Linked DNA regions of Prochlorococcus marinus str. MIT 0912. The protein of the gene in region 2 interacts with the protein of the main gene of each other region in a pairwise test. Links are inferred from orthologs where the notes say so. Each region holds a gene or a part of one and is shown on either strand. Other genes may lie near its edges. The genes, in order: ruvA and ruvC.

Evidence for each region.
Region 1: the proteins of ruvC (region 2) and ruvA interact in binary tests that used the Escherichia coli proteins (3 or more experiments, as listed by UniProt). The link is inferred for Prochlorococcus marinus str. MIT 0912 from one-to-one orthologs.

The regions. Positions count from the first base shown.
Region 1 is NZ_CP114783.1:260,019-268,695, forward strand. The notes cover bases 3,550-6,332. They hold ruvA (Holliday junction branch migration protein RuvA), read right to left. Parts: upstream 5,387-6,332; coding sequence 4,712-5,386; downstream 3,550-4,711. Other genes in these bases: O5640_RS01380 (DNA polymerase III subunit alpha), read left to right, coding at 3,550-3,914; O5640_RS01385 (PAM68 family protein), read right to left, coding at 3,924-4,364; rpsO (30S ribosomal protein S15), read right to left, coding at 4,392-4,661; O5640_RS01400 (cAMP phosphodiesterase), read right to left, coding at 5,426-5,812; O5640_RS01405 (DMT family transporter), read right to left, coding at 5,809-6,332. In the rest of the region: Asp-tRNA(Asn)/Glu-tRNA(Gln) amidotransferase subunit GatA, read left to right, coding at 1-325; more of O5640_RS01380, read left to right, coding at 396-3,549; more of O5640_RS01405, read right to left, coding at 6,333-6,705; dnaG (DNA primase), read left to right, coding at 6,754-8,677. UniProt on the Escherichia coli protein: The RuvA-RuvB-RuvC complex processes Holliday junction (HJ) DNA during genetic recombination and DNA repair.
Region 2 is NZ_CP114783.1:688,468-697,335, reverse strand. What follows is about bases 2,700-5,673. They hold ruvC (crossover junction endodeoxyribonuclease RuvC), read right to left. Parts: upstream 4,432-5,673; coding sequence 3,967-4,431; downstream 2,700-3,966. Other genes in these bases: O5640_RS04280 (serine hydrolase), read right to left, coding at 5,631-5,673; bchI (magnesium chelatase ATPase subunit I), read right to left, coding at 4,432-5,520; O5640_RS04295 (5-formyltetrahydrofolate cyclo-ligase), read right to left, coding at 3,342-3,938; O5640_RS04300 (SufE family protein), read right to left, coding at 2,832-3,296; O5640_RS04305 (homoserine dehydrogenase), read right to left, coding at 2,700-2,797. Also shown: O5640_RS04315 (ABC transporter substrate-binding protein), read right to left, coding at 1-1,127; O5640_RS04310 (hypothetical protein), read right to left, coding at 1,170-1,388; more of O5640_RS04305, read right to left, coding at 1,481-2,699; more of O5640_RS04280, read right to left, coding at 5,674-6,695; O5640_RS04275 (RNA methyltransferase), read right to left, coding at 6,750-7,487; O5640_RS04270 (c-type cytochrome), read right to left, coding at 7,491-7,880; petG (cytochrome b6-f complex subunit V), read left to right, coding at 7,937-8,056; 16S rRNA (guanine(966)-N(2))-methyltransferase RsmD, read right to left, coding at 8,004-8,627; imidazole glycerol phosphate synthase subunit HisH, read right to left, coding at 8,641-8,868.

The DNA.
Region 1 (8,677 bases), 430 kb from region 2 along the record:
TTTGATACGTAGAGATTTTGATGATGCTTTCAAAAAAGTAGATGTTTTGTTGGCTCCAACAGCTCCAACTACCGCTTTCGGTTCTGGTGAAAATATTGATAACCCTATGGCGATGTACTTATCTGATTTATTAACGATTCCAGCAAATTTAGCAGGATTGCCTGCAATAAGCCTGCCATGTGGTTTTGATAAAGCTGGTTTGCCAATAGGGTTGCAGCTGATAGGTAATGTTTTTGAAGAAGGTAAGCTTCTTCAAGTGGCTAGTCAATTTGAGAAAGCTGCTGAGATTCATAAAAATAGGCCTAAAACTGATTTCACGTTATAAAGGTTAAACCACTTCATGTGGAGGATATCATTATCGCTACACTATATACAGCGTAGCTTGTGTTTAATCAATGGCTTTTGTTCCTATTCATAATCATAGTGACTACAGCCTTCTGGATGGAGCTAGTCAACTCCCCTTAATGGTTGAAAGGGCAAAGGAATTGGGGATGCCAGCTCTAGCCTTGACTGATCATGGAGTGATGTATGGTGCGATTGAATTATTGAAGTTATGCAAGGCCGCAAATATAAAGCCAATTATTGGAAATGAGATGTACGTTATCAATGGTTCAATTGATGACCCTCAGCCCAAAAAAGAGAAAAGATATCATCTTGTTGTTATCGCGAAAAACCAAATTGGTTACGAAAATCTCGTAAAATTAACAACTATTAGTCATTTAAATGGTGTTAGGGGAAGAGGTATCTTTTCAAGACCATGTATAGATAAGTCTTTATTTAAAAAATATAGTGAGGGATTAATTTGTTCAACAGCTTGCTTAGGTGGTGAAATTCCACAAGCGATATTAAAAGGAAGAAGTGATGTTGCTAGAGAAGTAGCCTCTTGGTATAAAGAAATTTTGGGTGATGATTTTTATCTTGAAATTCAAGATCATGGATCTATTGAAGATAGAATTGTTAATAGTGAAATAGTCAAAATATCTGAAGAACTTGATATCCAAATTATTGCTACCAATGATGCACATTACGTATCAAAGAATGATATTGAAGCACATGATGCATTGATTTGTGTATTGACTGGAAAATTAATTAGTGATCACAAAAGATTGAGATATACAGGAACTGAATATATTAAATCTGAGAAGGAAATGAGAAGTTTATTTACTGATCATTTAGACATGAATGTTATAGATAGTGCAATAGATAATACTGTTAAACTCTCAAATAAGGTTGAAGAATATACGATATTAGGAACTTATAAAATGCCAAATTTTCCTATACCTAATGGATCTAATCCTATCGATTATCTTAAAGAGATAACCATTAATGGTTTGATGGAAATATTAGATATTTCTAAATTTGAAAATTTTCCAAGTGCTTATAAAGAAAGACTTGAATATGAGTTAAGCGTTATCGAACAGATGGGTTTCCCTACATATTTTCTTGTCGTATGGGATTATATAAGATTTGCAAGAGAACAAAACATTCCTGTAGGTCCAGGTAGAGGTTCAGCAGCAGGCTCTTTAGTCGCCTTCTCTCTTCACATAACTAATATTGATCCAGTTGAAAATGGATTATTATTTGAAAGATTTCTCAATCCTGAAAGGAAGTCAATGCCTGATATAGATACTGACTTTTGTATTGAAAGACGTGGCGAAGTTATAGATTATGTTACTAAAAAGTATGGCGAAGATAAAGTTGCACAGATAATTACATTTAACAGAATGACATCTAAGGCTGTTTTAAAAGATGTTGCTCGTGTACTTGATATTCCCTATGGAGATGCAGATCGTTTAGCTAAATTAATTCCAGTTGTGAGAGGTAAGCCTGCAAAATTATCATCTATGATTTCAAAGGAATCACCAAATAAGGAATTCTATGAAAAATATAATAATGATTCAAAGGTAAAAAAATGGGTTGATATGGCAATGAGAATAGAAGGGACAAATAAGACTTTTGGTGTTCACGCAGCAGGTGTTGTAATAGCCGCTAATTCACTTGATAATTTAGTTCCTCTTCAAAGAAATAACGATGGTCAAATAATCACTCAATATTTTATGGAAGATATTGAATCACTTGGTCTTTTGAAGATGGACTTTTTAGGACTTAGAAATCTTACAATGATCGAAAAGACAATTAATTTAGTTGAGAAATCTATTGGTAAGAGATTAAATCCTGATTCTTTGCCTTTCACTGATGAAAAAACATTTGAATTACTTTCTAGGGGAGATTTAGAAGGGATTTTCCAACTTGAGTCTAGTGGAATGAGACAAATAGTAAAAGACCTAAAACCCTCATCTCTTGAAGATATTTCTTCAATACTTGCCCTTTATCGTCCCGGACCTCTTGATGCAGGATTAATTCCTAAATTTATAAATAGAAAACATGGTAAGGAGAGGATTGATTTTCAGCATCAGTCACTTGAGCCTATCTTAAGTGAGACTTATGGGATTATGGTTTATCAAGAGCAGATCATGAAGATTGCTCAGGATTTAGCGGGATATTCACTTGGGCAAGCAGATTTATTAAGAAGGGCAATGGGTAAGAAAAAAGTATCCGAAATGCAGCGTCATAGAACGCTGTTTGTTGATGGGGCTGTTAATAATGGCGTTTCAGACATTATTGCTGAACAATTATTTGATCAAATGGTTCTATTTGCTGAATATTGCTTTAACAAAAGTCATTCAACTGCTTATGGTGCAGTTACTTATCAGACTGCTTATTTAAAAGCACATTATCCTGTCGCTTATATGGCAGCATTGCTTACCGTAAATGCTGGCTCGGCTGACAAGGTTCAAAGATACATTTCAAACTGTAATTCAATGGGCATAAACGTAATGCCGCCAAATATCAATACTTCTGGTGTTGATTTCACTCCAAAAGATAATTCAATTCTTTTTGGTTTTTCAGCTGTCAAAAATTTAGGTGATGGTGCAATTAGAAAAATTATTACTTCTAGAGATAAAGATGGAGATTTTACTTCTTTAGCACAATTTTGTGATCGAATTTCACTTGGTGCCGTTAATCGAAGAGGACTTGAGGCTTTGATACATAGTGGAGCGCTTGATTGTCTTGATGAAAATGCAAATCGCGCTCAGCTTATCGCTGATTTGGATTTAACTATTGAATGGGCTTCTTCTAGAGCAAAAGATAGGGCTAGCGGCCAAGGTAATCTTTTCGATCTTTCTACTTCCAAAAACAATGAATCATCACCGACTGATGATTATTCATCTTCTCCAAGGGCGAAACAAGTCAACGATTATCTTCCTTCAGATAAACTTAAATTAGAAAAAGAGCATGTTGGTTTCTATCTGTCTGATCATCCTTTGAAGCAACTTTCAGAACCTGCAAAATTGATTGCTCCTATCAGCCTTGGTTCTTTAGATGAGCAGAAAGATAAGTCAAAGGTCAGTGTTATTGCAATGATTCCAGAAATGAGAGAAGTTACAACCAGGAAAGGTGACAGGATGGCGATTATTCAACTAGAGGATTTGACTGGTTCTTGTGAAGCGGTTGTCTTCCCAAAAAGTTATGAAAGATTATCTGATCATTTGATGGTAGAAACGAGATTATTGATATGGGCAAGTGTAGATAGGAGAGATGAAACAGTTCAATTGCTTATTGATGATTGTCGTGAAATTGATGATTTAAGATTTCTCATGATAGATCTTCGTCCTGATCAAGCTACAGATATCAATGTTCAGCATAAATTAAGAGAATGCCTTTCTAAAAACAGACCTGCCAGAAATGAATTAGGTGTACGAATTCCTGTAGTTGCTTGTCTTAAGGACAACAATAATACTAGGTATGTAAGGCTGGGTGATCAATTTTGCGTTAAGGACACTGACCTAGCTTTGGATTCACTTTCTAAGAATTCCTTCATTGCAAGATCAAGTCAAAGTCTTGTAATTTAAATTTTACTTTTAACTAGAAATATCTTTTTTACTTGTTTTGAATGCATCTTTCATCCTATTGATGTTTGGCTTTATGTTTTCAAAACCAAGAAAACTTCCTGGATTAAAATCCCAACTCGCGGAGAGTATTCCATAGCTTAATCCTAATAAGCCGACAAAGAAACAAAATGCTGAACTGACAAGAGTGACTGTTGGAGATATTTCAGCAATACCTTTGCTTATTAAAAAATAACTCCCAATAAATACTCCCATGCCACTTAGCGTTGGGATACCTGTAGTAAAAGCTATTCTTCTTGCCATTCTGTTTGCAACATAGCTTGGTATTCCTGCTTTCTTGCTACTACTTTTTGAAGATTTAGGCGCACTTATTTTTGGAGCCGAGTTATTGCTGGAGAATCCTATTTTTACTTCTTTAGGTTGGTCCTTTTTGTTTTTTTTCGCACTTTTCATTAGCTTCTAGCGATCTAATACCAGTAATTATCCTCTAATAGCTAATTTTTCTATGAGCTCTGTATATCTTTTTTCACTTTTAGTTCGTACATAACCTAAAAGTCTTTTGCGCTGTCCAATCATTTTGAGCAATCCTTGTCTTGAGGAGAAATCATGGATGTTGCCCTGAAGATGTTTGCTTAATTTTGAGATCCTTGTAGTAAGCATCGCAACTTGAACTTCTACTGAACCAGTATCAGTTGGATGAACTTGATGGGTGTTGATTAGCTTTTGTTTCTCTTCTGTGTCAAGTGACATTTGTTTGACTTTTCTTATTCATCAAGTCTAATTTAATCCCTAGCCTTCTATCAAGTACTCTTTTCACTCAATTTCATAAGAATCTCTTTGAGATGTTTATCCATTAGCTCAGCTTTTTCTTCTGAAGATAGGGAATTCAATAATAAAGAATTTTCTTTCTCTTTGGTTGTTATTATTTTAATTGAATCTTTTATTTCATTATCTACATAGCCAAGTGAATTTAGAATTAAATATATTTCATCTATATATTTAGAAAATTGATTAGTTTCTATGACTTTTTTATCGTTATGACTTGTTTTATTATTATCTATAAATCTATGAAGTTTATTTTTTAGCTCAACTATTAATCTCTCTGCGATTCGTTTACCTATTCCCTGAGAATTTGTTAATAAATTAGATTCTTTATTTTCTATTGCATTTACTAATTGATTCACCTCAAAGTCCTCTAATAATGCCATACCAATCTGAGCACCTATACCATTTACACTGATGATTTCCCTGAATAAATCTCTTTGATTAACCTCCATAAAACCATATAAATTCGTTGCATCTTCGCGATCTATCTGATGAATCCATAATTCAATCTCATTAGAATCTTCAGCTTTGCCTATCTGTTTTGGTAATAATTGTATTTCATAACCAACACTACAAACATTTAGAACAACTCCTTTTTTGCTCGATATTTTCCAAGTTTGTATTACTTCTCCTTTTAACCAGCTAATCATTATTATTTTTGATTAAATTTCTGTGATTATAAAATTTAGTCAACCACCATCAATCTGACATCCAACCATTGAGCCTCCTACTAGACCCGCAGGAATTGCCCACCATCGATCTTTTCCTCTTGATATTGCCGTAGCGAAGCCAGCACCTAAAATGCCCCCTGCAATTTTACCTTCAGAGCAATCATTGTTATCAAATTCATTATTACTGTTTACCGAGCCAACACCTGGACATGGGACTTCTACGGTTTCTTCCCATTTTTTGACATACCCTGGATCCATTCGAGTCCCTGGAATATATTCTTCTCTATATTCGTTTCTTGTACAAGTTCTACTTGATGAGTAACCTCGCTGATATTCATCTGCAACAATCGATTGTGTTCCAGTGCAAATGAGAACTATTGAAAACATTAAAGATTTACAATTCATATTTTTTCTTGAGAGGTATTGGATGCACTCATACTAATAATAGTGGAAATAAGTACACAAAAACCACCTAAGTAAATTGAACTTGTTATTGTTTCTTCGAAAATCAATACACCCCATATACTTGCAAAGATAACCTGCGAATAATTTAGGGAAGTTGCTTGTCCAGCGGGTAGAAGTCTTAAACCCTCTGTTATACAGAGTTGACCAATCTGAGTAAAAATACCAATACCTATAATCCAAAGCCAATCAGTTCCAATTGGCAATATAAAATCATTAATAATAAAAGGAATAGATAAGGGGATAGAAACTAAAGGAAAGTAGTAAATAATTACAAGTGGGTGTTCTTTGGAAGATAGTTTTCTTACACATATATAGGCTAGTGATGTCATTAAGGCCCCTAATATCGCAATGATTATTGCTAAGGCTGTCTCTGTAATATTATTGTTAGAGTTAAATTCTGGTTGACTAACTAATACAATTCCTATCCAACCTATAATGATTGAATATAGTATTCTCTTTAATATAAACTCCTTTAGAATTATGTATGCACATATCACCGTAAAAGTAGGATAAATGTATTGTATTACGGTCGCTGTTGCTATGGGTAATATTGTAAGAGCTTTGAAGATACAAAATAGTGCAACTGTTCCTAGAAAACCCCTCGTAATCAATAATCTTTTCTGATAACCCCAAGGGTTTATTTTATTTTTATATAAGAAAAATCTTGTTATTATTATACTTATAGTAGCCCTAGCAAAAACAAGTTCTGAAATAGGTATCCTTCCTCCAATAGCCTTAACACAAACACTCATAAGGCTAAAGGCAAATCCGCTACCTATTAAAAATTTGACCCCTTTTAAATTTTTTTCATCTGTAAACTGTTTTTCTCTCAATTTCTAAATCTCTTAACTAAATATTTAAAGATCAATTAAAATTATTATATGGCATCTGCTCGACTACATCCAAGGACTATTGAGTCTGTTAAAGAGCGTGTAGATATTGTTGATGTAGTTGGTGAACACGTTGTCTTAAAGAAAAAAGGTAAAGAATATGTTGGAATATGCCCTTTTCATGATGATAGTAAGCCTTCAATGTCAGTAATTCCTGGCAAGCAGTTTTATTATTGTTTTTCATGTGGAGCTGGTGGTAATGCGATTAAATTTTTGATGGAGTTTCAGAGGCAAAGTTTTAGTGATGTTGTGCTTGAACTGGCTAAAAAATATCAAGTACCAATTGATACAGTTGAAGGACCTCAGCAAGAAAGACTCAAGCATCAGATTTCACGTAGAGATACACTTTATCGTGTTTTGAAACTTGCTACAGGTTGGTTTAGAAATCAATTAAATTCTCCATGTGGAGAAAATGCTCTTAATTATCTTAAAAATAAACGTCATTTAAGTGATGGTACTCTAATCAATTTTGAGCTTGGATTCGCACCAGATAACTGGGATTCATTGCTCCAATATTTTGTAAATATAGAAAAAGTCAGTGTTGAGATTCTTGAATCGGCAGGATTAATTGTTCCTCGAAAGGGAGGTAATGGTTTTTATGACAGATTTCGTAATCGTATTATTGTTCCTATACATGACAGGCAAAAAAGAGTTATTGGTTTTGGAGGGCGAAGTCTTGATGGTTCAGAACCTAAGTATTTAAATTCACCTGAGACTGAAATCTTCGAAAAAGGTAAAAATCTTTTTGGTTTAGACAAATCAGCTCTTTCAATTAGGAAAAAAGATTATGCAGTTGTTGTTGAAGGATATTTTGATGTAATGGCACTTCATGATTCTGGTATTACAAATGTTGTTGCCTCTTTGGGAACTGCATTAAGTAGCAATCAAATAACGCTTCTTTCTCGTTCTACAGATAGTAAAAAGATCCTTCTTAATTTTGACTCAGACAATGCGGGAATACGAGCTGCTAATCGAGCTATTAGTGAGGTAGAAAACCTTGCTATTCAAGGTCAGCTTGACTTAAGAGTTCTTCAATTACCTTCAGGTAAAGATCCAGATGAGTTCCTTAAGGATAATCCACCATCCGAATATGAAGCATTAGCAAATAAATCACCTCTCTGGATGGATTGGCAAATAGATCAATCATTGAAGGATTTAGATTTAAATCAATCTGACCAATTTCAGGAAGCTGTTAGTGCTTTAGTAAGTCTTCTTGGCAAGCTACCACAAACTGCTATCAGAACTCATTATCTACAGAAGGTCGCGCAGCGTCTTAGTGGAGGTCAAGGTAGATTCGCTCTACAACTAGAGGAAGATTTACGCAATCAAATTAGTGGCCAAAGATGGCATGGTCGTTCTAAGAAATATGATAAACCTCAAGAAATTAGTCTAAGAGAAAGAAGCGAAGCAGATATACTTTTTACTTATATTCACTGTCCTAATTATCGATCTTATATTCGTTATGAATTGCGGCTAAGGGACTTAGATAATTTTACAATCAATCATCATAGAGCAATATGGTCAACTATAAGTAATATTGAGGAGGATAAGTTCGGTTCTGATACTGTTGAGAATATTAATCGTTCTAATGATTCAAATAATATTTTAGCTGATGTCGATTTAATTAAAAACTTGTTAGATAACTTCCTCATTAATGATAATGAACATCTTCCTAAACTTAACCCTTTTTTAGAGAGCACTGAACTTCGCTTAGCTACACTAAGCGACCCCGAGTCCCTTATTCGTGGATCTCTAGCTGCTCTTGAAAAGCAAAAATCTTTAAAGCGTTGTAGACACTTAATTGAGGCATGGAGCTCTCAACGATTACAAACTCTTGAAAACTGTATTGCCTCTCTTATTGTTCAGGAAACTTCTCAACCTAGTAATACATCTGATATGGAACAGAAAGTTATTA
Region 2 (8,868 bases):
CATATAAGTGCTAGATTTTTATCAGCAGGTACGGTTGATCTGAATGTTAATGGAATATTTAAAATATTGTTTTCGCAATAGCCTTCTTTCTTTAATAATGTTCTTGCAATTTTAGGGTCGTAAGATGGCCATGGTGAAAATTCTTTCTTATAAAATTGCGGAGGAGCTATGGAATATAATGGCTCTCTAGTTCCAAAACTTACTCTCTCAGTAATTAAGTCTCTATCAATTGTATATGAAAGAGCTTTTCTTAACTTTTGATTTGATAATGGTAAATTGTTGCTTTTAAAAGTAATGTATCCAATTGATGTTGGTGCACCTTCTCCTGAATTAAGCTTATCTTTATTAGCCATGTTATTTAATGACAAACGATGCATATCAGCTATAGAATTTGATATTAAAACATCAACTTGATTGGTTTTAATAGCGCCAAAAAGAGTACTTGAATTATTGAAATTTACAAAGTCAATACCTTTGTTGAGTGGTTTACTACCCCAATATTTATTGAATGGCTTAATTATTTGTTGACTAGAACTAAAACTTTCTAAGAAATATGGACCAGTCCCTATAAAGCTTTTATTATTGAATTTATCTTTGTAATCTGAATATGAATTAGGCGATACAGGAGTTAAATTTACTGAAGTTAGAAGAGTTTTTATTGAACTTGATGGTTTTTTTAATTTTATCCTTAGAAGAAATTCATCTATGACTTCAATAGCTTCTATTTTGTCATTTAATAGATACTTTAAGGTTCCTATTTTCATAAAGCGGTCGAGACTAAACTTCATCGCTTTAGCATCGAAGATACTTCCATCGTGAAAAGTAATATTTTCTCTGAGTGGAATATCTATTAGCAAACCATTCTTGCTTACTTTTGGTATATCTATAGCTAGACTTGGGGAAAGAGTTCCTTCCTTATTTATTTTGTATAAAGTATCTCCAAGAGCGCTTAATATTTGTAGTGTCCTAAGAGTATTTGCCTGAGCAGGATCAAGGGATTCAATTTTACCTGCACTTGCAACAATAATATTTTCTCTTTTCTTATTTTGAACGCATGATAACTGGAAGATAATTAATGTAATACTTAAGACTTTTAAAATGTTTCTTATATAATTCATTTTTAACATTTATTTTATAATTATATATTAATTTCTATCTCAATTAAATCTTTATTGATTCGTAGTTACTTGTTTGATTGATATCTCGAAAACTGGAGATCCATTTGGATTAAGTGGCCATTCTCTAACCCAGCATTTTTCATAAGCATTGTCTATTCCTAATACTTGAAAAAGTTTTTCTTGATTCTTTAAATAAACACAATCTCCTTGATTAATATTTTTTTCTGTTTCCTTTCTGATTTTTTCAATTACGTTTTTAGATGTTGTCATGGTTTGGAATCGAAAAAGAAATTTAAATTAAAATTTCCTTTGTTCTTTTATATGAATAGCAACTTAATTTTGATTTGACTAGTTTTCGTGAGCTAAAGGCAACCCATGGTTGCTGCAATTCTTTTAACTTGTGACATTTTTTTTATATCTATTAGAGCCTCTTCAAGTTCTCCTTGCCTGATTTTGTGAGTAATAACTACTATCTCAGCTTCTTTATCTGTTGCGTCAAATTGAACAATTGATTCAATAGATATTTTTTTCTGTCCAAAAATAGTGCCTATTTCCCCAATTACGCCTGGACTATCTTCGGCGATTAGCCGTATGTAATTCTTTTTAGTTATTTGTTCCTTTTTTGAAACGTGACAACTTCTCCAACTTTTTGCAGATAGAAGTGGGTCTAGGTTGGATATTTTGTCTTCATTTGTAGAAAGAATACCTGCGATGTTAAGTATGTCTGCAACTACAGCTGAGGCTGTTGGACCGGATCCAGCACCTGGCCCAAAAAACATTACTTGGCCAATAGGATTTCCTTCTACAAGTATTGCATTGTTTACTCCACTTACGCCTGCTAATGGATTTTCTTCTGGAACCAATGTGGGCTCAACCCAAATAGATAATGGTTGACTCTTTGGAGGAGGTGATTGAGTTTTGTCTTTCTCTGATATTGCCAAAAGCTTAATTCCATAACCTAACTTTCTAGCGTAATTAACATCTATGGCTTGTAGTAGGTTTATGCCAGTAGTTGGGATTTCAGCTCGATTAATTGCTCCACCAAAAGCAAGGCCACTAAGAATTGCAATTTTGTCAGCTGCGTCTGATCCCTCTACATCAGCCGCAGGATCACTTTCTGCATATCCAAGCGCTTGGGCATCTTTTAAAACTTCAGCATAGTCAACTCCCTCTTTATCCATTCTGGAGAGTATGTAATTAGTTGTTCCATTGATAATGCCGCTTACTTTGGTTATCTGATTACCTCCTAAAGATTGTTTTAAAGGCTCAATTATTGGAATCCCTCCTCCTACTGCTGCTTCAATGAGGACATAAACCCCAGCGGCCTTCGCCTCATTTGAGATTTCTTCACCATGTCTTGCAATTACTGCTTTATTAGCAGTAACAACAGATTTGCCTGCTCTAAGGGCTTGGATAATTAATGATTTTGCTGGTTCTATACCGCCCATTACTTCAACAACTATTTGAATATTGGGATTATTTACTATTTCCTTTGGGTTTGTCGTAAGTATTGAATCATTGATAGATATATCTCTTTTCTTGTTGATATTTCTGACTGCAATACCAATAAGTTCAAGTTCTCCAACCAAAGGATGTCTATCTTTTGGTTGATTAATGATATTTGCAACACCCTGACCAACAGTCCCTAGGCCAAGTAAACCGATTCCAACTTTTTTCATGTTTTTTTGAGCGATGATTTTGTTTAAAGCTTATTTATTCATTGTCAGAGCTTGATATTGAGAGGTTTTTTGCTTGAGCTTTCATTTTTAGGAATATGTTGAGAAAACCATTCGCTCTCGATGGCGTTAAGCTTTTACTTAGTCCTGTCATCTCAATAAATTTCTCACTTATAGAGAGTACTTCATAAGGTGTTAGATCATTCAAACCTTTTATTAGAAAAGCTAGCAATCCTTTTGTTATGAGCGCATCCGAATATCCTTTCCATTGAATTTTTCCATTTAATAGAATTCCAAGAACATATACTTCTGAAATGCAACCTTTTACCTTAGTAGTTTCTAGGTGAAGATCTTCATCTAGCAAAGGCAAACTTTTTGCTAGCCATAATATATATTCGTATCGCCTTTTGGGATCTGAAGTTGATTGTAGACGCTCTATAAGATTATCTAATGAATCACTCCCGTAAGTATTGATGAAGGATTTTTCTTTGATTTCAATCACCTCTGCATGTCAATAATTGTACTTATCTTACTAAAGCCTAACTAATTATTTAGTTGCTTCAATTTGATGAAGACCTTTTTCACTAATCCAACCATTAAATGGCACGTCCCATCTTTCTCTAGGTAATGGTTTTTTAGATATGCAATTATTACTGATGACTACAAATGATGGAATTGAAAACCACAAATCTTTTTGTCGAAGACGATCAAAGTATCCTCCTCCGTAACCTAATCTGTAACCTTCTTGATCTATAGCTATTGCGGGCACAAATAAAATAGAAATATTATTGGGGTTAATTGCCTCTTCTCCTATTGGTGCAGGAATGCTGTTTGAATCTATCTCTAGTTGATTATTTGACCAGTGATGATAGGTGATACCTTTTGTTTTTGAACTCGAAGGTAAGGCAACTTTTTGATTGTTAATTTCTTTAATAAATCTTATGTCTACCTCGCCTTTTAATGGCCAATAAATTCCTATATATTTTCCTTCATCATGATATTTGTTTAAAAGTATATTTAATGCTGATTTGACATTTGATTTTATTTTTTCATGTATTAAAGATGAATTTGAGTTACGGATTAAATTATATTTATTTCTTTTGATTTCTTTTATTGATTTTATAGCGTCATATTTATTTTTCATAAAATATAAATTTTAAATATTGATTAAATTATTTAAGATAGATTCCAGTAAGTGCAATTGCTAGTGCATCTGCAGCATCGTCTGGCTTTGGCGGTGAAGTAAGACTGAGTTCATGCATTACAGATCTTAATACTTCATCTTTATCTGAATGACCGTAACCAGTCATAGCAAGTTTGATTTGCATTGGTGGGAATTCTTGAATTGGAAGATTGTGCTTTCCTAAAGTCATTATTATCACTCCGCGAGCCTGAACGACACTAATTGTCGTACTCGAGCGATAAAAAAAATACTTTTCTACTGCAGCATTATTTGGATTCCATTTGTTTATTATTGAGGTTAAATCATTTGAAATTTCTAAAAGCCTAGCTTCCTCTTTTTGTGTTGATTCCGTCTCTATAATCCCGCAATCAAGCATTATTTTTTTTCCTTCTATTTCATCAACGATTCCATAACCTACTCTTGCTAACCCTGGATCTATTCCTATTATTCTCACTTAGTTTATTGTTGCTAGTTCAAATTCAGATACATCATTACTTTCATTTCTTTCAAATACTTTGCAAAAAGCTTTTATTACTCTATCTCCAGAATCAACTTGTTCAAGAGGATCTTTTCGAAGTCTGTGCCTTAATGCTGTCGAAACGACACGAGCAATATCTTCTTCAGTTACCTCTTTTCTCCCTTCAAAGGCTGCAAGGGCTCTAGCTGCTCTATTTGTAACAATATCTCCTCTAAGTCCATCAACATCAAGTTCACCGCAAACTGCTGAAATTCTTAGTCTGAGATCTTCATCAATAGAAACCTCGTTAAGTAAATTTTGGGCATCAACCACTTTTTGTTGGAGCGCGTCTTGGTTCCCCTGAACCGAATCATTAAAAGATTCAGGATCATTGTCAAAGGCTGTGCGTTGGTCAACAACTTGAACGCGAAGTTTTGCTTCTCTTACTGTTCTTACTTCCACACTCATTCCAAAACGATCAAGTAACTGTGGCCTTAATTCTCCTTCTTCAGGGTTTCCTGAACCAATAAGTACGAACCTCGCTGGATGTCGAACCGAAATACCTTCACGTTCAACTGTATTCCAACCTGAGGCGGCTGAGTCTAAAAGTACGTCGACAAGGTGATCATCTAGCAAATTAACTTCGTCAACATAAAGCAACCCTCTGTTTGCTTTGGCTAGCAGTCCAGGTTCAAAAGCTCTAACACCTTCACTAAGAGCCTTTTCAATATCAATAGTTCCACAAAGCCTATCCTCAGTTGCACCTAACGGTAGATCAATCATTGGAACTTGTTTCTCGCCTTTTCGAATTTCATTACCACTGTCAATTCTCTCTCTAACATCATTGCTTTGAAGATCTGGATCATCAAGAGAGCTGTTATAGGGATCTCCTTCAACAACTTCAATAGCAGGTAATAGATCAGCAAGTGCTCTTATGGTAGTGGACTTCCCAGTGCCTCTATCACCCATTATCATTACTCCGCCAATTCTCGGATCAATAACATTTAAAAGAAGCGCTAGCTTCATTTCTTCTTGTCCAATCACTGAAGTGAATGGAAAAACTCTGCGTTTTCTAGTTGAACTCACTTTCTTAGTACTGGTATCAAGATTGTTTCATAACCAGGCCACTTTAGATTGATATGGTTCAAAAAAAAAATGATAATGAGAAGCAAAAGTTTATTAAATCAGTAAAAAATCTAATTTAGATTTGATGTTTTTTGATCTGGCGATAGAAAAGGGACCAATTCTGCCGATAAATTTCTTATCAACTCGGGTGCTCTTGGATCGTTAAAAGGACCTTGGACTATAAAACTTGCGAATACCCTAGAGTTATGAGGAGTTTGAATTAAAGCAGTATCCGAATAAGAAATTCCAATATCACCAGTTTTGTTGTGAACTAAATAACCTTTTAATGAAAGATGATAGTCAGTGTCTTTAGATTCCTTCCCTAGACCTTTTAAAATCCCTGCAGGTATTAATGTGTTTGTTTTTGATTTGCTCATTATTTCTCTGAAAATATCTCTAGAATTAACATCAAGTAGATAACCATTATCGACAAGGGCCATGGCTAAAGATAAATCTTTAGTTGACGTCATATTTGTTCCATCTAGATCAGGAAGATAGTTATTTATTTGTGTATTTTTTAATCCAATTTCTTTGAACTTTTGATTGACTATGTTGATTCCTCCTAAGCGTTTTATTAGTAAATTAGTTGCTGTATTATCACTAACTCTAACCATTTCTGTGGCTACTTCAAACACAGGAAAAATCTCACCAATATCTTGATATGCCATCCAGCCTGAACCACTTCCAATTATATCTTTTGAAAGTTGCAACTTTTCATTCCAATGTATTTCTTTTTTCTCAAGCATTCTAAGTAAAACTATAAGAATAGGGACCTTGATACTGCTTGCTGCAGATAGTTTTTTATCAGATTGTATTTCTGCATAGACTTTTTTATCTAATGATAAGAAAAAAGCACTAACATCAAGATCTGGATTTTTTATTATTAGCCTTTCCCATTGAGTAATTAATTTTTCTAGTTTTTCGAATTTATCATTGTAAAATAATGTCAAATTAGATTTTCTGGCTTTTAATTCTTTTTCAATTGACCTACTTGAGTTCGCTACTTTATTAATTTTTTTATTTAAGTTATAATTTTGATTTATTGGGCCAAAAAACCTTAGAAAACTACCAAGTAAAACTGATAAGCCTATGCTTGTTAAAAATATATTTGTTATAACTTTGAGGTGACTTTTCACTTTGAAATGAAAAAATATAAACCTGCTGCTATTTATTGTAGCTTGTTATTTTAATTAATCACTTTTATTTTTAATTTTCCATCTCGTTTGGCTAATTATTCCTCTAATTAGTGCAACTTCATCATCTTTTATCTCACCTCTTAAAAGCAATTTTTTGATTTTAGTCATTTTAGCTTTATATGTATGTTTCATTAAGAAACCAATATCAAATAGAAGACTACCTGCATCGTTAATACAATCTTCTAATTTAATTAAATTTGCAGGAGAGCTTGTTTTTGTATGTGATTTTAAAAAATCAAGCTCATTAAATTGATTGAATTGATGAAGAACAATTGCTACTGCATGTGAAAGATTTAATGATGGATAATGCTCGCTTGTATTAAGACTAATCACTTTATTTGCTTTTAGAAGCTCTTCGTTAGACAAACCTCGGTCTTCTCTACCGAAAACTAAAGCTATTGTCTCTTCTCTTTCTGATCTGAAAGCCCAGCTTAAAGCATCTTTATTTGAGTTAAGTGGAATTTCACCATGTTCTTTTCTTCCGCAAGTAGCAATAATTCTTGAACAGTCTGAAAGTGAAGAATTTAGATCCTTATATACTTTTGCTTTTTCTAATATCTTCGCACCTCTGACAGCCATCTTTTTTGCTTCAAGACCTAAATAATCGCATTTAGGAGAAACTAGTCTTAATTCATGAACACTAAAGTTTTCACATAGTCTTGCAACGCTCCCAACATTGATTGGCCCCGCAGGTTCAACAAGTACAACTTTTAGAGTTTTTTTAGTAGACACTATTTAGTTGAGTGAATGCATATATGCCAATAGATCCGCCATTGATTGAGGTTCAATTTCAAAACTTGGCATTGGGGGAGTCAATCCCCGAATAACTTGATTGATGATTTTTTTATCACTCATCTCTTGAGTCGCTTCGTGGAGGTCCGGTCCTACAAAACCTTGAGCTGAAATCCCATGGCAACCAACACAGTTTATTTTAAATAATTTGCTTCCTGATAAAGCTTCACCTTGAATAGATAAAGTTTCAGTTATGAAAGGATCTTGCTTAAAGTCTTCCATTCTCCAAAAAAGGATAAGGCATGCGACAGTGGCTATGGATAATAAGAATATTCGCCAAGAGCTAATCTTTTGGTCCTTATTAATTAATGCTTTTGATGACGGAGTATTCACGAAAACCTCTTTGACATGAAAGAATTGATACTAGTAATGATGAAAAATGCGAGCCAATGATTGAGCCTCTGCTATGTGGGATTGTTCTTGGACTAGTTCCCATAACACTATTAGGCCTTTTTGTTAGTGCATGGAATCAGTATCGTCGAAGCAGTTCAATGCCTGATTGGGAATAAGAAAAAGAAGAGAGGTGTTTCCATAAAATTTCTTTTTATTTAATTCCCAACCATTATGTATTCTTGGCATTGATTTTGACGAGCATTCACATATCAAAGTTGATGTTTTTTTAATCCATTGTTTAGTCAATAAAAGTTCTTGAGAAAGTTCATATAACCTTGATTCATATGGAGGGTCAAGAAAAACAAAATCAAATTTTTCTTCAGAGTTAGAAAAATCATTGATAAAATCAATTCTTATGTTTTTTGGTCCTTTTTTTAGAAATGAGATCAATTCACTGCATATGACTTGAATATGTATTGTCTGATCAATGGTATTTGATACATCCATAAGGTTTTTTTTGCATATTTTTACTACTCTCCTGTCTTTTTCTATTGAAAGTACCCTTTTTACCCCTCTTTGTAGCACCTCACATGCCATGGCTCCACTTCCACTGCAAAGATCTAGCCAGCTTGCTCCGTTGATTTCGGTTCCAAGAATATTAATTATTGCCTCTCTCACTTTTGAGGAGGTAGGTCTTGTCTTTTGGCTTAAAGGACTTTCTATCCTTTTTCCAGAAATAAGTTTCAATTTCCCTTTCAAGCTAAAATTTACTTTTTTTTAACCAATTAATCCAATTAAAAATAAGTTTTTGTCCTGCGACTCCTGATTTTTCAGGATGAAACTGACAGGCCCCAGTATTTTTGTACCAAACAACAGATGTAACGTCAGTTTTACCAAATTTTGTTGTGGCTACGATGTTTTCTGGTTCAAGAGGACATGCTGAGTATGAATGGACGAAATACATCCAATTTGAATCAGGATGATTTTC